Regions from separate parts of the Arthrobacter sp. StoSoilB5 genome, predicted to be linked through region 3. Evidence: riboswitches for the same ligand, from Rfam matches in the RefSeq annotation. Region 3 holds a riboswitch; each other region holds the start of a gene.

Region 1 (6,992 bases), 440 kb from region 3:
TTGTTGCCGGCGCGGCCCGTACGGCCCACGCGGTGCAGATAGATCTTTTCGTCCTCCACGCACTGGTAGTTGATGACGTGCGTGACGTCATCCACATCGATGCCACGGGCGGCAACGTCCGTGGCAACCAGGACGTCCACCTTGTTGTTGCGGAAGGCGCGAAGGGCCTGCTCGCGTGCACCCTGGCCGAGGTCGCCGTGGATGGCTGCCGCAGCGAATCCGCGGTCAACGAGCTCCTCAGCTACCTTGGCCGCGGTGCGCTTGGTCTTGGTGAAGATAATGGTGCGGCCACGTCCGCGGGCCTGCAGGATGCGGGCCACAACCTCGGTCTTGTCCATGCTGTGGGCACGGTAGATGAGCTGGCGGATGTCGCGCTTGGTGAGGCCTTCATCGTTCGGATCGGCTGCCCGGATGTGGGTAGGCTGCGTCATGTAGCGGCGGGCCATCGCGATGACCGGTCCGGGCATTGTGGCGGAGAAGAGCAAAGTCTGGCGAACAGCCGGCGTACCTGCAATGAGTGTTTCGACGTCCGGCAGGAAGCCCAGGTCCAGCATTTCGTCGGCCTCGTCCAGGATCACCATTTTGACGTTCTTCAGGCTGAGGTGCTTCTGCTTGTAAAGGTCGATCAAACGCCCGGGGGTGCCGACCACTACCTCGACGCCCTTCTGGAGGGCGTCAATCTGCGGCTCATAGGCGCGGCCACCGTAGATGGTGGCGATGCGGGCGTTGCGCTTGCGGGATGCCGTCTGAAGATCGTTGGCCACCTGTACCGCAAGCTCGCGGGTGGGCACGATGACCAGGGCCTGCGGCGCACCGGGGACGGCCAGCTTTGCGTAGCCAGGGTCATCCCGGCCTTCCACGCGCTGCAATGCCGGGATGCCGAAACCGAGGGTCTTGCCGGTACCGGTCTTGGCCTGGCCGATGATGTCGTGGCCGCTGAGGGCTACCGGCAGCGTCATGGCCTGGATGGGGAAGGGGTGCGTAATTCCGGCGTCAGCGAGGGACTCGACGATGTCGGGGCGGACGTTGTAGTCAGCGAACGATTTTTCTTCGATCTCGTGGGGCGTCTCATCGGAGATGATCGTTTCCTCGGGTTCGATGGATTCGGTTCCGGTGGCGTCCGTCAGGACTTCATGGGTGTGCAATTCACTCACAGGGAGTTTCCTTATTCATTTGGGCATTGGCGCTGCATGCTCAACGGGGTGGCGGAGCCGTACCGGAGCACGAACGGGCGCGCAAGCTAATCCAGTGGAAGCCGATCGCGGGCTATCTAAGTACTGGCACTGGTGACCAGCGGGCACATCTCAAGATCGCGTAGGGGCGGGCTTGTTGATTTCAAAAATTAACTGAATCAACGACCGGGCATCCATTACTACAGGGTCAGTCTATCCTCTGGGAGCCCTAAAGCCCGGATCGGTGCCCGTTTGCGTCCCCCGGGCCTCAGGGGAGCAGGGTAAAGCGGATCTCGCGGCTGGCAATATCTGCCTTCAGGAGCTGCACCCGGACCTTGGTGCCTGATTCCAATTCGCCGTCACATCGGGCGGTCACCGCGGGTTCCGCGATCTGGATGATGCCAAACGGCCCGTTTCCGTTTCCATTTCCCTTTCCGTTGCCATTTGCCGCTCCATTGGACGGCTTGGAACCGGAGATGACCACCGCGTCAAACTCCTCGCCGATGTGGTTCGCCACGAGTGCTGCTTCCACGGTGTCCATAGCCAGGCGCTCAAGCCGCCCTGCCAGTTGGTCGGAGGACGCCATGATCTCAGGCAGGGATGGCAGTGCTTCCCGCGCCCACGCCGGTATTGGGTGGCCGTTGCTGAGAGCCTCGCAGATCACCAGGACAAAGCGGTCGATGAGGCGACGCAAAGGGGCAGTGGTGTGCGCATAAGGTGCGCCGATGGCTGACTGGATGACATTGGGGGGAAGTTCGCCATCGAAAGGCGTGTATCCAGCACCGCGGAAGAGCGTGCCTGCCGAGTGGAGGATGGCTAGCTGTTTGGGATCCGAAGCGTCCAGGGTCCGGAGGTACTCGCCGTAGGTAATCTCGCCGTCCCACGGTTTCCCAAGAGCCTTGGTCTGGCGTTTGAAGTGGAGCAGCGAGCGTTCATCGGGCGCGGGCATGGTGCGCAGAATGCCCACTTTTCCGTCGAGCATCAGTTGGGCCGCTGCCATACCGGTCATGAGGGATATCTGCGCGTTCCAATCCTCCACAGGTAAGGAGGGTGCGGCGACAATCCTGTAGCCTCCGCCACCGGTTGCCTGCACAATCTCCTGCTCGGGCATGTTCAGGTTTGCGCCACCGCGCAGGCGTTCCAGTTCCACCCGCTTCAGGCCAACCTCCTTGAGGAGCCCAAGGACCGGTGGGGCTGTGCCGGCATCGATCTGCTCCTGGGCACCTCTGTAACTCAGCTTGGCGCGGCTACGGACAGTTCCGCGGGACACGGACATGGCGGATACTTCGGCATTGTGGTCCAGCTCGAAGTCCCATACGAAGGCGCTGCAATCCTGATCAGCCAACAGGCTGCCGGCGTTCTCGCTGATAACTTCCGGATGCAGCGGGATCCTCCCGTCAGGAGCGTAGAACGTTTGCCCCCGGTGCCGGGTTTCTGCATCCAACGCCCCGCCCGGAGCAACAAAGGATGGCACGTCGGCGATTGCATAGAGGACTCTGTAACCGTCACCGGCACGTTCAATGAACACCGCCTGGTCCAGGTCAGTGGACGTGGCTGGATCAATGGTCACGAACGGAATGTCCCGGAGGTCACGTTCCGGCAGTGTATGGTTTTCTACCGCCTTCCGGGCTTCCGCTACGGCCTCGGCCGGGTATTCACCAGGGAGCTCCAGCTCGGTCCGGAGGGCAGCAAATGCCTCGGCGAGCTGGTCCGACGAGTCGTCGACGTTGGGCGAAATCCGATGATGTGACACGAAAATCAGGTTAGCCCGAAATCGCTGGATAGTCTTGGACCATGAGCACTTCCCCGGACGACAATGCTCGCGTCCAGCGCCTCGCCTCCGAGCTGCTGGGAGCCATGGCCTATGGCGAGCTCTCGGCGTTTGGCCGGCTGTCTTTCGACTCCCGGTACGCTCCCACCCTGCATGACAGGGCAGTGCTGGCAAAGATCGCAGTTGGCGCATACGGAAACTTTGCCTTGATCAGCACGCGGTTATCGGAGATGGGACTCGATGCCGAGGATGCCATGCTTCCGTTCCAGCGCTCCTTTGACCACTTCCACGAGCGAACAAAGCCAGCGGACTGGTTTGAATCAGTCATGAAGGCCTATGTGATCGACACAGTGTCGTCGGACTTCTACCGGACGGTGGCTTCGTTCCTTGACGCCGGGACGCAACTCTTTGTCCAGAAGGTTGCCTCCGCCGACCAAGCCACGGAAGTACTCCGCGTCCTCCTGCGCCGGGCGCTGGCTGATGACCCGCGCCTCGCGTCGCGACTCGCTTTGTGGGGCCGGCGCCTCGTCGGAGAAGCGCTGACCCAAGCCCAACGTGTCGGCCTGGAACATCCTCACTTGGGCCCAATGCTCAAGGGCGAAGGGGATTCGCGGGCGGCAGTCAAGGCGCTCACGGCCGAGCTTGCCGAACGGCACGGACGGCGGATGTCCGGGCTCGGGCTCACGGCTTAGGCATATTTCGCTTTCGCGCCGCGGCAAACCGGGCGCCGATACCTAAGCGGCGTCGAGCGCTTCCAGCAGCGTCTTGGCCGCCGCCGTCGGGTCCTGCGCCTCGGTGATGGCCCGCACGACGACGATCCGGCTCGCTCCCGCGGCAACCACCTGTTCAACGTTGGTGAGGTCGATGCCGCCGATAGCGAACCAGGGGAGGAGCACGCCACCCACAGTCTCCTCGTCTGCGCGCTTTACGGCTTCCGCGGCATATGTGACCAGATCCAGCCCGACTGCTTCGCGGCCTGGCTTCGTGGGTGTCGCCCATACTGGACCAACGCAGAAATAATCCAGCCCACTGCGGCCCGGGGAGGCCTCTATGGCCGCGTCAACCTGGTCCGGTGTGTGGGTGGACAGGCCGATGACGGTCTGGTCGTGGAGGAGGTGCCGTGCTGCGCGTAATGGGATGTCTTTTTGGCCGATATGGAACACAGGAGCCCCGGAAATACTGGCAACATCGGCACGGTCGTTGACGGCCCACAGCCTTCCGTGCCGGCGGGCAACGTTGTGCAGGACCTCCAGGACCTCCAGCTCCTCGGCGGCCTCGAGCGTCTTGTCGCGAAGCTGGATGATGTCGACGCCGCCCTCAAACGCGGCGTCGACGAAGTCTTCAAAATCGCCCTGCCGCTTGCGGGCATCGGTGCACAAATAGAGACGGGCAGTGGTGTGGACATCATGCTGGGTCATGGAAACCAGAGTAGTTCCTCTAAACTGGGCACGTACTGCGGGAGCCGTGACAGCGTCATATGACCGTCCGGCTGAGAGGGCTTCAGCGCCGACCGCTTGACCTGATCCGGCTAATACCGGCGTAGGGAAGGAAACGCATGGCAGAATCCGGCCAAAACCCTCTGCAGGCGGATGTTGCGGTCATCGGTGGCGGCATCATTGGCCTTGGCATCGCCCACGAAGCCCGCCGACACGGCCGCTCGGTGGTCCTTATTGATCCCGCACCGGCAGCGGGCGCGACGTTCGCCGCTGCCGGGATGCTCGCTCCTGTGAGTGAACTTCACTACCAGGAGGAAGACCTTCTGGAACTCATGCTGGAGTCCTCTCATTTGTGGCCGGCTTTTGTCCGGAGCCTGCCCGGCGACGAATCAGCCACCGGATACCGCACGACGTCGACAATCGCCGTTGGCGCCGATGCTGCCGACCGCCGCGCGCTGGCAGACCTCCGCACAGTCCAGCAGGCCGCAGGGCTTCAGGTAGAGCCTTTGTCCTTGCGGCAAGCGCGCGAGCGTGAGCCCCTGCTCAGCCCACAGATTTCCAGCGCCTTCGACATCCCGGCGGACCATCAAGTGGACCCACGGATGCTTGCACGATGCCTCATGGAAGGGCTGGCAGGCCACAGTCGAAGTGACGCAACGTGGGTTTCCGGAGCGGAGGACGGTTTCGCGCTGCCGTTCCCAGCGTCCCGTTTGCTGTGGGACGGGGACCGCGTCTGCGGAGTCGAGCTCGATCCGGGCGCCGGATCCGGCGACGGGCGCGTCGTTTTGGCGTCAGAGACCGTGGTCGCCTGCGGGCTGGATGCGGCAAGGCTAGGCAATCTCCCCGAGGGTCTCAGCCTGCCCGTGCGGCCGGTCTATGGCGACATCCTCAGGCTGCGCGTTCCCGAACACCTCCAGCCGCTCCTCACATCCACCATCCGGGGCATGGTGCGCGGAGTGCCGGTGTACATCGTCCCCCGGGCCGACGGAACGGTGGTGATTGGAGCTACCCAGCGCGAGGACGGACTATCCGCGTCCACCAACGCAGTGTCCGCCGGAGGCGTCTATCAACTCCTGCGTGATGCCCAAGTGTTGGTTCCTGCCGTGGCGGAGCTGGAACTGTTGGAAGCCACAGCCCGCGCACGGCCCGGCACTCCGGACAACGCACCGCTCCTTGGACGCGTCGCTGGACCCAGCGGCAACATCGAGGGTTTGGTGATCGCAACCGGCTTCTTCCGCCATGGCGTTCTATTGACGCCCATCGCCGCAAAGATCGTGGGCGGGCTGATAACCGGTTCCTCCGATCCACGCTGGTCAATCTTCCGGCCCGACCGCTTTGCGGCGAACGCAGGCCAACGGACTCCAACCCCCTCAGCTGCACAATCTCCCACCAAGGAAACAGTATGAATATCAAACTCAACGGCTCCGATCACGCCGTGGCGGACGATGCATCCGTCAGCACGCTCGTCAGCGCCATTACAGGCCGCACCCTGGACCACCGCGGACAGGCAGCCGACGGCGGCAAGCTGGGTGTCGCCGTCGCACGTAATTCGGAGGTTGTGCCGCGCAGCCAATGGGCCGCGACGGCGCTCGCCGATGGAGACGAACTCGAACTCGTAACAGCAGTCCAGGGAGGCTGAAGACATGACAGCAGCAAAAACTGACATTCGCACAGACGGCTTGGTGATCGACGGCGTCGAAATCGGCTCCCGCCTGATCATGGGTACAGGTGGTGCGCCGAGCCTGGACGGCTTGGGAGCAGCCCTTCTGGCCTCAGGAACGGAACTGACAACTGTGGCAATGCGCCGGTACTCGCCAGCCGAGACAGGGTCGTTGTTCCAGCTCCTGGTGGACCACAACATCCGGGTCCTGCCCAACACGGCTGGCTGTTTTACTGCCAAAGACGCAGTGATGACCGCGGAGCTCGCCCGGGAGGCGCTGGAGACGGACTGGGTGAAGTTGGAAGTCATTGCCGATGAACACACGCTTCTTCCGGACGCGGTGGAACTCGTGGAGGCAACCGAACAGCTGGTGAACCGCGGCTTCAAGGTTTTCGCTTACACCAATGACGACCCCGTCCTGGCGCTGCGCCTGGAAAACCTGGGTGCCACAGCAGTCATGCCCCTCGGCTCGCCTATTGGAACGGGGCTTGGCATCCTGAACCCGCATAACATCGAACTGATCGTGTCCCGGGCTTCTGTTCCGGTAGTGCTCGACGCCGGCATTGGAACTGCCTCGGATGCCGCGCTTGCCATGGAGTTGGGCTGCGACGCTGTCCTGCTGGCGACGGCAGTGACCCGTGCGCAGAACCCGGTCCAGATGGGCGAGGCCTTCAAACACGCAGTGATCGCCGGTAGGCTTGCCAAACAGTCCGGCCGGATTCCGCGGCGGGAGCATGCGCTCGCGTCCTCGGCGATGGAAGGCCGGGCAGAGTTCCTCTAGGCAAGGGAGCAGTTATGGCCGGCAAGGAAGGGCAATTGCCTCAAGCCGAGGTGGAAGCCGCCCTCAAGGACCTCCCCGGCTGGAAGTACCAGGACGGTCTGGTGACCGTCTTCAAAACCTCGACGGCAGCCGACGCCTTGGCGCTTATCGCCGCGGTGGGCCGGATCGCCGA
Region 2 (6,992 bases), 1.4 Mb from region 3:
GTGGTCACCCGGCTGATCTTCCACTCGATGATCGTCTTTTCCATCTACCTTCTCCTGGCCGGCCACAACCTTCCTGGCGGCGGCTTCGCAGGCGGCCTGACCGCCGGACTTGCCCTTACCATCCGATACCTTGCTGGCGGCCGGTTCGAGTTGAGCGAGGCAGCGACAGTAAGTGCGGGAACACTTTTGGGGACGGGGCTCGCGACGGCGGCGGCGTCCGGTTTCGTGCCGCTCTTCCTCGGTGGACAGGTGTTCCAGAGCGCGATCATCGAGTTCTGGCTGCCCGTGTTCGGCGACGTCAAGTTCGTCACTTCCACGATTTTCGATATCGGCGTCTACATCGTCGTGGTGGGACTGGTTCTTGATGTCCTTCGCAGCCTGGGCGCCGAGATCGACGAGCATTTTGAAGGGAAGGGCGCGAAAGCCGGAGAGATTAAGGTCGCCGAGCCTGAACCCGCTGAAACTGCCGCTTCGGCGAAAGGCAACCCATGAGCATCAACCTGACCCTGTTGATCGTCATGGGTGTCTTGTATGCCTGCGGCATCTACCTGATCCTGGAGCGCAGCCTGACGCGCGTCCTGCTGGGCCTGATGCTGCTCGCCAACGCGACCAACCTGCTGATCCTCAGTACGGGAGGGTACGCCGGACTCGCGCCGCTGTTCACCAAAGACACAGCGCCCGGCGAGTACAACGACCCCCTGCCTCAAGCGCTCATCCTGACATCCATCGTCATTTCGTTTGCCGTGACTGCCTTCATGCTTGGCATCATCTACCGGACATGGGCCTTGGCGCGGCAAGACGAGATCCAGGATGACATCGAAGACCGCCGGGTTGCCAGGACTCCGAGCTTCGACGCGGAAGACGACGCCATTGTCCCGCTGGAAACATCTGAGTTCGCGATAACTCCCGCAAGTCCCGAGGACCGTGCCAGGCCGGATGCGACCGAAACCCCCAACACCGCTCGAAGCCAGGAAGGAGGCAGCGCATGAACCTCGCAAACCTGTCGCCGCTAGCCGTCCTCCTTCCGATCCTCGGTGCAGCCCTCGCGTTCGTGCTGATCCGGCATACTGCTGCCCAACGGGTGGTCAGCATCGTGATCCTCAGCGCGACGCTCCTGCTCGAATGCCTGCTCCTGGCGTCCGTGTGGGACGGCGGAACAACCTCCGTGACGCTGGGTGGTTGGCTGCCGCCGTGGGGCGTGGTGTTGGTGGTGGATCAGTTCTCCTCACTCATGCTGGTGGTTTCCACCGTGGTAAGCCTCGCGGTCCTGATCTACGCCACCGGGCAAGGCATGGCTGACGGTGACCAGGAAGCACCGGTCTCGATCTTCCACCCCACGTACTTGATCCTGGTGGCTGGCGTGTCCAATGCCTTCCTGACAGGTGACCTTTTCAACTTGTACGTGGGCTTCGAAATCCTGCTGACGGCAAGCTATGTGCTGATGACCCTTGGCGGGACGGGGCCCCGTATCCGCGCTGGCGTCACCTACGTGGTGGTGTCCGTGGTGTCCTCAGTCCTGTTCCTCATTGCCATCGCCATGATTTACGGAGCTACGGGGACCATCACCATGGCGGACCTCGCCATCAAGCTGGCCGAACTGGATCCAGGCACGCAAAACCTGCTCCACGTGATGCTACTGGTGGCGTTCGGAATCAAGGCGGCCGTGTTCCCGCTGTCCTTCTGGCTTCCTGACTCCTATCCAACCGCACCTGCCCCCGTCACAGCCGTTTTCGCGGGCTTGCTGACGAAAGTGGGTGTCTATGCCATGGTCCGCACCGAGACACTCCTGTTCCCTGGCGATACCCTCAACGTGCCCCTCATGGTGGTGGCGCTGCTGACCATGGTGGTGGGCATCCTTGGTGCTTTGGCGCAGAGCGACATCAAGCGTCTCTTGTCGTTCACCCTTGTCAGCCACATCGGCTACATGGTGTTCGGCTTGGCAATGTCGTCCGTGACCGGCCTTGGCGCGGCAGTCTTCTACGTGGCACACCACATCACCGTGCAGACCAGCCTGTTCCTGGTGACGGGCCTCATCGAGCGGCGGGGCGGATCGTCATCGATTGACCGCTTGGGTGGCCTGGCCAAGCTCTCGCCACTCCTTGCCTTGCTGTTCTTCGTCCCGGCAATGAACCTCGCTGGCATCCCGCCCTTCTCCGGCTTCCTCGGTAAACTCGGGCTCCTTCAGGCGGGTGTGGCCTTGGGGACGCCGCTGGCCATCGTTTTGGTGGTGGGCGGCGTGGTCACCAGCCTCCTGACGTTGCTGGCAATAGCCCGTGTTTGGAACAGGGCATTTTGGCGCAAGCCGGAGGACGCAGAGTACCCCGACCCCGTGCTTCTGACGCCAGGCAACGTGGGAGTTCTCCCCCGGACAATGGTGGGCTCCACCGCGGGCCTTGTGGCCTTCGGTGTCGCGCTCACGGTCTTTGCCGGCCCACTCTTCCATTTGGCGGACGGCTCGGCGGAAATCATGCTGGACCGCACGGCCTACATCCACTCAGTCCTGGGAGACTCCGCGGAGGTACCACCCGTGGGTCAGCCGGGGGCCGCCAAGTGAGCCGTAAACCGATCTCCTTCCGCACTGAACTGCCGCTGCTGGTATGGCTGGTCATCGTCTGGGGCGCCCTGTGGCGGGACTTCAGCCCAGGCAACCTGCTGTTCGGCGCACTCATTGCCGTGCTGGTGGCCAAGTTCTTCTACCTTCCGCCGGTGGAGCTCAGCGGCAGGTTCAATGTGCTGCGCGCCCTTTCGTTCGCCCTGGTTTTCCTGGGCAAAGTGGCGGCAGCGAGCTTCCTGGTCCTCTACCTGGCCGTGGCAAAAGGGCCCAAAGTACGCAGCGCCGTCGTCGCTGTTCCGTTGCGCAGCCATTCGGACCTCATGGTGACGGCCACCGGCCACGTTATTTCCCTGATCCCGGGCTCGCTGGTGGTGGAAGTGGACCGCTCGACGTCCACGCTGTACCTGCACGCGCTCAATATTTACGAGGATGCTGATATCGACAAGATCCGCCGGGAAGTACAAGACATCGAGGCGGCGCTGATCCGGATCATGGGAACGCGCGAAGAACTCGATGCGCTCAAAGCCGAATCGCATCCGGGCATGGAAGGGGCAGCGTCGTGAAGGAACTCGTCCTTGTGGTCACTGCAGTGATCCTGAGCTTGGCCGCGGTGGGAGCGATCGTCCGCATCGCGATCGGCCCGTCCTTGTTGGACCGCGTTTTGGCGTCGGATGTCCTGCTGGCCATCCTTGGGGCCGCACTGGCAATCGACATGGCGATGAACCGGCATCTGAACAACCTGGTGTTGCTGGTGGCTCTCGCGGTGATCGGTTTCATAGGCTCTGTGACATTTGCCCGGTTCGTAGCGGATCGGAGGGATCACAGCAATGAGTCCTGAAGCGAGCGGTGTGGATGCCGTCATTGATGCTGTGACGGCTGTGTTCCTGGTGGTGGGTGCCCTGATGTCGCTCGGGGCAGCCGTTGGCCTTCTGCGGTTCCCCGACCTCATGAGCCGCATGCACGCGGCAACCAAGCCCCAGGTGCTGGGCTTGTTCCTGCTGCTGGCCGCGATCGGCCTCCAGATGCGAACCTGGTGGGTGTGGCCTGTCCTGCTTGTGGCCTGGATCTTCCAGCTGCTTACGGTTCCTGTCTCGGCGCACATGGTGGGCCGCTCCGGTTACCGCACCAAGCACGGGCACCGTGAACTGCTCACCAAGGATGAGCTTGAAGCAGTTGTCCAAAGGGCGGCAGGCGACGATTCTACCTAGACGATGTCGTGCGTCTTGGCGAACCGGGCGATTGCACGCTGGGTGCCACGGCTCGCGAAAACCTGGATGAGCGTACTGACGAAGGCCGAAATCAGAGCGAAGGACAAGGCTGAGCGGAGGCTCGTTTCCATGTCATCGTTGCCCTTGGGCGGCTTGTTGCCGGTGGCCTTTTCCCAACCCTTGTTGACCAATTTGGTGCCGACGAATCCGGCCCCCAGGCTTACTCCGGCACCCAGCAGCTTGAAAAAGAGGTTCATGCCCCCAGCCTAGCCTCAGATCCTGGCGGCTTGGGACTAGCGGCGGGTTTCCCGTTCCTTGAGGAAAGCTGCCATGGAACCTCGTGGGGCCAGGACAGGAACAACGGCGTGGTCGGCTGACCAGACAGCATCCACGGTTCCGAGACCGGCAATTTCCTTGAGCAGGTAATACGTGGGTGGCATCAGTTGCAAGTTACCGGCGGCCTCGGCTGTCAGAATCCCGTCCACGGGCATCCAGAGTGATTGCCACGCTTCAGTGGTCTGATGCTGGGGCTGTGCGTCCGGAGCAGGCTTGGCCACATAGAAGTACGTATCGAAGCGCTTGGGCATGTCCGTGGGCGTGACCCAGTTGGCCCAAGGGCGTAAGTCCGACGGCTCAAGGCCAAGTCCGGCCTCCTCCCAAACCTCGCGCAAAGCAGCGGTGAGAACCATGCCTGACTTTGCCGGGGCCTGTTCGGGATTGACGGCGATGGAGCTCAGGTGCCAGTCTGCGGCATGCCGTTGGAGCAATTCAGCCGGATAATCCCAGCCATCCTGGTCTGCGGCATCAACGCGACCTCCCGGAAAGACCACCATTCCGGCAGCGAAATCCATGGTGGCTACCCTGTGCTGGACGAAGGCCTCAAGCCCGCCCGGGGCATCGCGGAGCAGGATAACGCTCGCAGCCAGGCGGGGTTGGGGAACTTGCTTGTCCGTAATGGGAAGGTCGGTCATGAAATGCCCCTTTGCCGCGTCGATTCTGCTCGATCATTCTCTCAGGTCTGGTTGTGGGGCCTGGCGTGCGTGCCAAGGCGGGCGAATGGGGCGCAGAACGGGCCCCGCAACGCAGGAGTCGGGGAGCCAACCGCTTTATGACCAGCCCAAGGAGCCCCCGAACACCCACAGGTGTAAACTGAACCACGCCCATAAGGGCAGATTAATAACGACAGGGGAGCGCCGCCGTCGGACCTTGCAGAGATGCAGGAGACGCGAGGGCGCTGAGAGTGCGGACAGCCGCAGACCCTCGAACCTGATCCGGTTAGTACCGGCGCAAGGGAGTCGAGCTTCTCAGAGTGTCCGGATCCGGACGGCGAAAGCCGGCCGGGAGGTTCCGGGGAGCACTTTCCCCTCCTGTAACCTCAGGAGGCAGAAAAAATGACCACGGCAAGCGTGAAGAAGACCAGTTATAGCTGGCGTGTTGTAGACATCGTGGTGGCAGCATTGATTGCCATCGCCGGCGGCGTGATCTTCTGGGCCTGGTCCCAGGGCGCCGCAATCGTATCCATCCCCATGAACGCCACGTATCCGCCGCTCACCGGTTTGATCGCCGGTGGTTGGATGATCCCGGCTGTCCTGGGCATGCTCATCATCCGCAAACCGGGCGCAGCCCTGTTCTGCGAAGCCGTCGCCGCCACCGGTGAACTCATCATGGGTTCCCAGTACGGCACCACCGTCCTCATCTCCGGTGTCCTGCAGGGGCTCGGAGCGGAACTCGTCTTCGCCGCGTTCCGGTACAAGAAGTTCAACCTGTCCACGGCACTCCTTGCAGGCGCGGGCTCCGGACTCTTCTGCGGTCTCAACGATTCCTTCCTGCCCTGGGGCTGGAACATCGCCTACGAAGCAATCGACAAGTTGGCCTACATCGCCTTCACTACGCTGTCCGGTGCGATCATCGCCGGCGCACTGTCCTGGGTTGCCACGCGCGGGCTGGCCAAGACCGGCGTCCTAAGCTCCTTCGCGTCGCGCAAGGCTGCTTCGGAGCCAGTCTTCAACTAATGCCTGCGAAAGAAAGCAGCAACCAGGTCCGCCCTGCCGCCATTACCGCCCAAGGGTGGGGATGGCGGCATGCGGGCCGTTCCGCGCCCGCCATCCAGGACCTCGATCTCCGGATCGAGCCCGGCGAGCGTGTGCTGCTGCTGGGTCCTTCAGGCGCAGGCAAGTCGACGTTGCTGCATGCCCTTGCCGGCGTGTTGGGTGACGAGGAAGACGATTCAGACGAGTCCGGCTCGCTGTTGATCGACGGCGTTGTTCCCCGTGAACAACGTGGCCGCGCCGGTCTGATGCAGCAGGATCCGGAAACCCAAGTGGTGCTCTCCCGGGTGGGCGACGACGTCGCGTTCGGCGCCGAGAACCTGGCCGTCCCGCGCGGGGAGATATGGGCGCGCGTCCATGAAGCGCTCGACGACGTCGGGTTGCGCACCGCTGCTGGCGGCGGCCTGCCCCTGGACCATCCCACGGCAGCGCTCTCCGGGGGGCAGAAGCAGCGCCTTGCGTTGGCTGGCATCCTGGCGATGCGGCCCGGGCTGATCCTGCTGGACGAACCTACGGCCAACCTGGATCCTGCTGGAGTCCTTGAGGTTCGGGACGCCGTGCAGCGCTGCCTGGACAAGACCGGCGCCACGTTGGTTGTTGTGGAACACCGTGTGTCCGTTTGGAAGGACCTGGTGGACAGGATCGTAGTCCTCCAGCCCGGCTCGGCGGGAGGCGGCGTACTTCTGGATGGCCCACCGGATCAGGTTCTCTCCGAAGCCCGCACCATGTTGATGGCAGCGGGAGTGTGGGTGCCGGGATACGTTCCAGCCACTCGCGCCCGCAGGACCACAGCTCAGGAATTGGACGGCCATGAATCCACCGCGCAGCTCCTCCTCGTGGCACAGGACCTGGCTGTTTCCCGCGAGAAGCCCGGCCGTCGCGGCTTCAGAACCATCCGGCCCGTTCCCGTGCAGTCGGGCATCACTGCTCAAGTGAGGTCCGGCCAGGCGCTCACCATCACCGGGCCCAACGGTGCCGGCAAGTCCACCTTTGCGCTCACGTTGGCCGGCCTTTTGGCGCCCGTGGACGGCAAGGTGAGTGCCGCCGTCGAACTTTCCGAGGGAGCTGGAATCGATCCCTTCAAGTGGAAGGCGGATCAGCTGATTTCGCGCATTGGCACTGTGTTCCAGGAACCGGAGCACCAGTTCGTCACGGGCAATGTCCTGGATGAGCTGATGTTCG
Region 3 (6,992 bases):
CCGCGCCGTCGTCGAGCATCAAGCGTCCGTGAACCGTTGCCAGGTGAGCCAGCCATAGGAGCCGGACGGGCTTGCGGCTGCCGTTGACGGCAAACCACGTTCCTACGTCCTGGCCCGCCAATGCAGCAGCAGCATTGGCAGTTGACGTCACCAGCGCGTGGATCCCTGATCCGGCAGCTATGGACGCCGCTTCCACTTTGGTCATCATGCCGCCAGTACCTACGCCGGCTTTGCCTGCCTTGCCAATGGTCACGTCCTCAAGGTCCTGCGGACCACGAACCAAGGGGATGCGCTTGGCTCCGTGGGCGGGTGGACCGTCGTACAGGGCATCGACGTCCGAGAGCAGCACCAGTGCGTCCGCGCGCACCAGGTGTGCCACCAAGGCTGCGAGGCGGTCGTTGTCCCCAAAACGGATCTCATGGGTGGCCACGGTGTCGTTCTCATTGACGACGGGAACGACACCAAGGTTCAGCAAGCGATCCAGGGCGCGGAAAGCATTGGTGTGCTGCGTCCGGCGCATGAGGTCGTCAGCTGTCAGCAGGACCTGGCTGACCGTGACGCCGTGCGCGCTGAAAGCTTGCGTATAGCGCGCCATCAACAGGCCCTGCCCCACGCTTGCCGCAGCCTGCTGGGTAGCGAGATCTTTCGGGCGCTTGGCAAGTCCCAGCGGTGCAAGACCTGCCGCGATGGCACCCGAAGAAACCAGGATGATTTCAGTACCGGCATTTCGCTTGTCCGCCAGCGCGTTAACCAACGACGTCAGCGATTTCTCGGAAATGCCACCCTTGATACTGGTCAGCGAGGACGAGCCCACTTTGACAACAATCCTCTTGGCGGTGGCCAGGGCCTGGCGCTCAAGAACCTCTGCGTCCGGAATTTCGACAGTCCTAGTCGTCATCACCGGTATCCAGGTGGCCTTCCGTTACGGGCTGGGCACGACGACGGCTGACGGACTCAGTCCAGATGCCCGCCTTGCGCTCGGCTTCGAGTTCAGCACGGGCGGCAGCCTTCGCTTCCCGGCGCTCAAGCTGTTCATCGCGCTTCTGTGAGCGAGTGGGACGGTCGCCGATGTCCGCGACGCGGATGTCGGTACCACGGGGAGTCGCCAGGAGCTCGGCGCCTGCCATCATGGTGGGCTCCCAGTCGAAGACCACGCCATCGTCCTCGCCGATAACCACCGTATCGCCGGGCTTGGCTCCAACCTTGAAGAGCTCCGTCTCGACGCCAAGCTTGGCCAGGCGATCAGCCAGGTAGCCGATGGCTTCCTCGTTGGTGAAGTCGGTCTGCTTGACCCAGCGGACAGGCTTCTCGCCCAACACGCGGAACAGCGGCTCGAGGTTCTTTTCCTCGCGGCGGATCCGGAATCCGCTCTCGTTGACGGCGCGCGGACGAAGGATGGGCGGGGCAACCTTGGGAGGGGCAATCTCTACGGCATCCCGTGCAGCCTTGACGATTTCCGCCATCGCGAAGCCAAGCTGGCGCAGGCCCTCATGGCTTGTTGCCGAAACTTCGAACACACGGTAGCCGCGTGATTCGAGTTCCGGACGAACGAACTCTGCCATGTCCTTGCCATCCGGAAGATCCACTTTGTTCAGGACAACAAGCTTGGGACGCTCGTTCAACGGCACTACTTCGCCGTCTACGCCGGCGTAGCTCATGTCCACGGCGTACTTGTCCAGTTCCGCCTCAATGATGGCGAGATCGGAGAGTGGATCACGGTCCGATTCCAGGGTTCCGCAGTCCAGGACGTGAACCAGGGCCGCGCAGCGCTCAACGTGGCGAAGGAAGTTGTGGCCAAGGCCCTTGCCCTCGCTGGCGCCTTCGATCAGGCCGGGCACATCGGCGATGGTGAAACGGATCTCGCCGGCCTGGACCACGCCAAGGTTGGGAATGAGCGTGGTAAAGGGGTAGTCGGCAATCTTGGGCCGGGCAGCGGACATGGCCGCAATGAGGCTGGATTTTCCAGCGGAGGGGAATCCCACCAACGCGATATCTGCGATGGACTTCAGCTCCAGGACGATGTCGCTGGATTCGCCTTCAATGCCCAGAAGCGCGAAACCGGGCGCACGCCGCTTCTGGGAGGAAAGTGAGGCGTTGCCCAGGCCTCCCTGGCCTCCTGCGGCGGCAACATACTCCGCACCTTCGCCCACGAGGTCGGCGAGGACCTCGCCATCCTTCGTCTTCACCACGGTGCCGTCCGGCACGGGGAGGATCAAGGTTTCGCCGTTCTTACCGCCTCGCCAATCGCCCATGCCCGGGCCACCGTTGGTGGCGTGGCGGTGCGGGGCGTGGTGGTAGTCAAGCAAGGTGGTGGTCTGCGCCGACACCCGGAGGATAACGTCTCCGCCGTTGCCACCATTGCCGCCGTCGGGTCCACCGAGAGGCTTGAACTTTTCCCGCTTGACAGAGACACAGCCGTGGCCGCCGGTTCCGCCGGATACGTGCAGGACTACCCGGTCTACAAAGCTCGCCACGTGAATCTCCTCTTGCTGTTGCCAGCGCTGTTGCATAAACCAGAGCGCCATGGGCGCCCTAATCGATTGTAATGCGGTTAAAAGAACGGTGGAGCGGGCCGTTTGGCCCGCTCCACCGGTTCAGAACTTGTTGTTACTCTGCAGCTGCAGCAGCAACGATGTTCACTACGCGACGTCCGCGGCGAGTACCAAACTCAACCGCACCGGCCTCGAGTGCGAACAGGGTGTCGTCGCCACCGCGGCCGACGCCTGCACCGGGGTGGAAGTGGGTTCCACGCTGGCGAACGATGATCTCGCCTGCGGAAACTGCCTGGCCACCGAAACGCTTGACGCCGAGGCGCTGTGCGTTGGAGTCACGACCGTTGCGAGTGGAGCTCGCGCCTTTTTTGTGTGCCATGTGAAATGCCTGCCTCTAAATTTCTGGGGAAACTGAAAATCTGAACAGAGTAACGAAAGTTACTTGATGCTCGTGATCTTGATCTTGGTCAGTTCCTGACGGTGACCCTGGCGCTTCTTGTAGCCGGTCTTGTTCTTGAACTTCTGGATGACGATCTTGGGACCGCGAAGGTCCTCAAGGATCTCAGCCGTGACCTTGACCTTGGCCAGGTCCGCGGCAGCGGACGTGACCTTGTCGCCGTCAACCAGGAGCAAGGCGGGCAGCTCAAGCGTGCTGCCGGCTCCACCGGGGACGCGGTTCAGCGTTACGTAGTCTCCAACGGAAACTTTTTCTTGGCGGCCGCCTGCGCGGACAATCGCGTACACCACTTGGGTACTCACTTCTCTCGACGTTTCTTACTAAATTTGCGTGCGGAACCTTGAACCGGAATCAGGCTTGGTTCGCGCTGTGCCTCAACGCCGTGGACTTCAGATCGAAGCCCGCGAGTCATCCCATGAACAATTCCAAGGGGCATAACCCAAGTGTTGGCGTAAGCACCGAAGATCAAGATTACGCTAGTTTGACCTTCAGCTGCAAATGAGGCCGGGTCCGGAGGCTATCGGGTGACTTGCATCACCAGTTGTAACGGACTCTCCCGGCACCGTGCCCATACAGCCTACAGGGTTTGGGCGGAAATACTGCGATTTGGCCGGCGACGCGCGGGAGTTTTCGTGGATTGGCCACGCAAAAACCACGGAAATCCGACTCAGGCGTAGAGCCGGGGTGCATCAAAGAAGGCCGTCTCGTAGCGGCAAGAGTGTGCGAAGGCCTCAACCATGGCCTCGCGTTCTTGCGCAGAGGCTCTGAGGGCAGCTGCGTCCGTAAGGTCGATCGCTTTCCGGGTTGCGGCAGCAAACTCCTCGTCGGCGTACGTCTTCAACCAGTCGGCGTACGGGTGGTCGCCGGGTGCGCCTGCATCCACGTACGCTGCGTGAAGTTGCCGGCCTACCTCCGCGTACAGCCAGTAGCAGGGCAGGATTGCCGCCAGCAACACGGCGTAACTGCCCGAAGCGGAGGTGGCCAGGAGGTGGTCCACGTACGACTTGGTCACGGGTCCGGTCTGCGTCGTAGCGGGGCGCGTGCTCAGCCAGTTCCGATGAAGCTCGGACTCGACCTCAAGGCAGGTCTGCGATGCCTTGGCCCAGAAAAGCTGCTCTTCCTCCGTGGGGGCCAGTGCACCGGCGCGGGCCAAAACGCGGGAATAGCCGTTGAGGTAGATGGCATCCTGGGCGAGGTAGTAGTTGAACTCGGGCTCCGGGAGCCCCCCGGACTGCAGGCCCTGGATGAAGGCCAAGCCGTAAATTCCGTCCAATTCCGGTGTGGCTTCCGCCCACAGCCGCGCGGCAAATTCGCCGGACTGGCCAGCGGGATCCAGCGTTGGCTCCAAATGGTGGAAGTGATGGATGGGCCCACTGCCCCTGCCCACCTCGAGCCCGTCGGCCGCAGAGAGGGCCTGCAGCAGCCACGGCTTAACCTCCCGGAGGGACGCTTCCCAGTCACCTCTGCGGGCCTGCACCGTGGCCAATGCCGAGGAGAGTGAACAGCCCGTTCCGTGGCTGTTCCTGGTATCCACGCGGGGACCAGCCACTTCGATGACGTCCTGACGCAGCAAGCCGCTCGTATTGACCAGGGCATCAGGACATTCCGTTCCCGCCAAATGGCCGCCCTTCACCAACACGGTGGTTCCACAGTCGGCAGCCAGACGCTTGCCTTGGTCAAGCGCAGTGGCCCAGTCCAGGGCTTCAGGCTCGCCCAACAACATGGCCAGTTCGGGAAGGTTGGGGGTGACGAGATCCGCCAAGGGCAGGAGGCTGCGCAGCGCGCTTTCGGCGGTCTCGCGCAGAAGACGGTCGCCACTGGTGGCCACCATCACCGGGTCAAGGACCACGACGGCGGGACGCACGTCCTCGAGCCAGCTGCGGACTTCGTGGATGACAGACGCGTCACCCAACATCCCGATCTTGACGGCATCGATCTCAATGTCGCTGCTGATGGCGTCCAGTTGCTGGCGCAGGAATTCCACGGGCGGAACATGGACTGCACTGACACCAAGGGTGTTCTGCGCAGTCAGCGCCGTGATGGCAGCCATTCCATAACCACCGTGTGCAGCAATGCTCTTCAGGTCTGCCTGGATTCCGGCGCCTCCGGACGGATCCGAGCCGGCAATGCTAAGCACGCGCGGATGTTGCCGGTCAGGCACGGGGCCGCCAACGCTACCAGCGGGGTAAAGGGGGTAGACAGGAGAACTCGGCAATGAAGTCATGATGGACATCCCTTCGCCGGTGCTAACCGGACAGGTTCAACGGGTCTGGATCTCAGCCCGGCCCAGCGCCCGGCACCCCGTGTCAGTTTCCTAGCGTAGCCGGGAAGTCCAGCCGTCCGGGAACCGGGCAGCTTCGGTGAATGGATGTGACCGCCAGCGACAAAGAGTCCCGCAGTATCCGACGAAATCGGATGCTGCGGGACTCTTTCACTACGTGGTCAGCGCTGACGTGCTTACAACTCGGAAGCTGGAACTCCCACGCCGAGGATGATGGGCTCGTCAGCTGCCTTCTTTTTGGCAGGCTCTTCCGCTGCCGGCGCCTTGGCCTCATGGGCCGTTCCACCTGCGGCCGCGGCAGTTACCTCGTGGTGTTCCACGCTGGTTTCGTTTGCGGCTCCCTGTGCCCTGCTCGCGCTGCGGTTCCTTCGGCCTCGACCGCCACGCGAACGCGTAGAACGATCGGGCTGATCGCCTGTGGCCGCAGCGCTGGCCGCAGAGGCAGTCGCAGGGGAAGCTTCGGAAGCCGTGGCAGGCTCGGACCCCGTATCCGTGACCACTTCCTCCGCAGCCGGTGCAGCACCGAGGTGCGAGAATGCTTCCGCAAGCAGGTCCAGGCTCATGGCCGGCTTGCCCGCAGATGGTTCCTCGTGGTGTTCCACAAATGGAAGCGCCACTTCTTCGCCGCCGAAGCGCAAAACAGGCGTGGACCGCGCTTCCCGAACCGTTGCTTCATGGCTGGCGGCATCTCCTGCGGCCTGGCCCCCGGCATCGCCGGTTGCAGCATCAGGCACGGATTCGGCAGTGTGGCCGTGCTGGCCCGCAGCGCGGGCTTGTTCCTCCGCGCGGTGAACTTCGTCGTCGTGCAAGTGGGCGGCATGCGCCGCTGCGGCGATGGTGGCAAGTGCTGCCCTGGTCGCCTCGGCCTTCGCCTGGCGAACGGGGTCAACGGACTCCTTGGCAGTCGCCGTAATTACTGGGGTGGCAGCGGTGCTGTGAGCGGAGACTGGTTCCTCGGCAATTGCCGGTCCCCCACCTTTCCCACGGCGACGCTTGCGTTCAGTCCGGGCAGCAGGCTGCTGGGGTTCTGTGTGTGGACGGTGGTGCTCGGCGGCAACTACGTTGGCGCGTCGGTGCTCCACGGGCTCATCATGCGTGACGACACCGCGTCCGGCGCAGTGCTCGCACTGCTCACCGAACACTTCAAGCAGGCCTGTGCCCATGCGCTTGCGCGTCATCTGCACCAGGCCAAGCGACGTGACTTCAGCCACTTGGTGCTTGGTGCGGTCACGGCCCAGGCATTCAACCAATCGGCGAAGCACCAGGTCACGGTTCGATTCGAGGACCATGTCGATGAAGTCGATGACGATGATGCCGCCGATGTCGCGCAGCCGCAGCTGGCGAACTACTTCCTCGGCTGCTTCAAGGTTGTTCTTGGTGACGGTTTCTTCCAGGTTTCCACCGCTGCCGGTGAACTTACCCGTGTTGACGTCCACCACGGTCATCGCCTCGGTGCGGTCGATGACAAGGGAACCGCCGGACGGCAGGAAGACCTTGCGCTCCAGGGCCTTGTGGATCTGTTCGTCGATCCGCCAGGCAGCAAAAATGTCCTGGTCCTTGGTCCACTTCTCAAGGCGGCCCACCAAATCGGGAGCAACATACGTGACGTAAGCCTCAATGGTGTCCCACGCGTCGTCGCCGGAGACGATCAGCTTGGAGAAGTCCTCGTTGAAGACATCCCGGACCACCTTGATGGTGAGGTCAGGTTCTCCATAAAGCAGTTCGGGGGCCAGCACCTTGGTGGAGGACGCCTGGCCTTCAA

Evidence for each region. Region 3 has a riboswitch for thiamine pyrophosphate ahead of LDN75_RS15085 (bifunctional hydroxymethylpyrimidine kinase/phosphomethylpyrimidine kinase). Riboswitches for the same ligand answer to the same signal wherever they lie in the genome.
Region 1: another riboswitch for thiamine pyrophosphate. It lies ahead of LDN75_RS17085 (FAD-dependent oxidoreductase); the one in region 3 lies ahead of LDN75_RS15085 (bifunctional hydroxymethylpyrimidine kinase/phosphomethylpyrimidine kinase).
Region 2: another riboswitch for thiamine pyrophosphate. It lies ahead of LDN75_RS21505 (ECF transporter S component); the one in region 3 lies ahead of LDN75_RS15085 (bifunctional hydroxymethylpyrimidine kinase/phosphomethylpyrimidine kinase).

What each region holds. Positions count from the first base shown of each region.
Region 1 covers NZ_AP024646.1:3,787,218-3,794,209, reverse strand. The annotation lists gene LDN75_RS17105 (DEAD/DEAH box helicase) at 1-1,154, opposite strand, end outside; gene LDN75_RS17100 (RNB domain-containing ribonuclease) at 1,441-2,925, opposite strand; gene LDN75_RS17095 (ferritin-like fold-containing protein) at 2,967-3,635, shown strand; gene thiE (thiamine phosphate synthase) at 3,678-4,361, opposite strand; TPP riboswitch at 4,389-4,506, shown strand; gene LDN75_RS17085 (FAD-dependent oxidoreductase) at 4,499-5,785, shown strand; gene thiS (sulfur carrier protein ThiS) at 5,782-6,018, shown strand; gene LDN75_RS17075 (thiazole synthase) at 6,023-6,820, shown strand; gene LDN75_RS17070 (4a-hydroxytetrahydrobiopterin dehydratase) at 6,835-6,992, shown strand, end outside.
Region 2 covers NZ_AP024646.1:4,740,628-4,747,619, reverse strand. The annotation lists gene LDN75_RS21545 (Na+/H+ antiporter subunit A) at 1-492, shown strand, start outside; gene LDN75_RS21540 (Na(+)/H(+) antiporter subunit C) at 489-989, shown strand; gene LDN75_RS21535 (Na+/H+ antiporter subunit D) at 986-2,554, shown strand; gene LDN75_RS21530 (Na+/H+ antiporter subunit E) at 2,551-3,117, shown strand; gene LDN75_RS21525 (monovalent cation/H+ antiporter complex subunit F) at 3,114-3,392, shown strand; gene mnhG (monovalent cation/H(+) antiporter subunit G) at 3,382-3,762, shown strand; gene LDN75_RS21515 (DUF4235 domain-containing protein) at 3,759-4,019, opposite strand; gene LDN75_RS21510 (NUDIX domain-containing protein) at 4,056-4,733, opposite strand; TPP riboswitch at 4,937-5,073, shown strand; gene LDN75_RS21505 (ECF transporter S component) at 5,154-5,774, shown strand; gene LDN75_RS21500 (ABC transporter ATP-binding protein) at 5,774-6,992, shown strand, end outside.
Region 3 covers NZ_AP024646.1:3,342,341-3,349,332, forward strand. The annotation lists gene proB (glutamate 5-kinase) at 1-898, opposite strand, end outside; gene obgE (GTPase ObgE) at 888-2,474, opposite strand; gene rpmA (50S ribosomal protein L27) at 2,608-2,871, opposite strand; gene rplU (50S ribosomal protein L21) at 2,931-3,239, opposite strand; gene LDN75_RS15085 (bifunctional hydroxymethylpyrimidine kinase/phosphomethylpyrimidine kinase) at 3,617-5,173, opposite strand; TPP riboswitch at 5,165-5,263, opposite strand; gene LDN75_RS15090 (Rne/Rng family ribonuclease) at 5,407-6,992, opposite strand, start outside.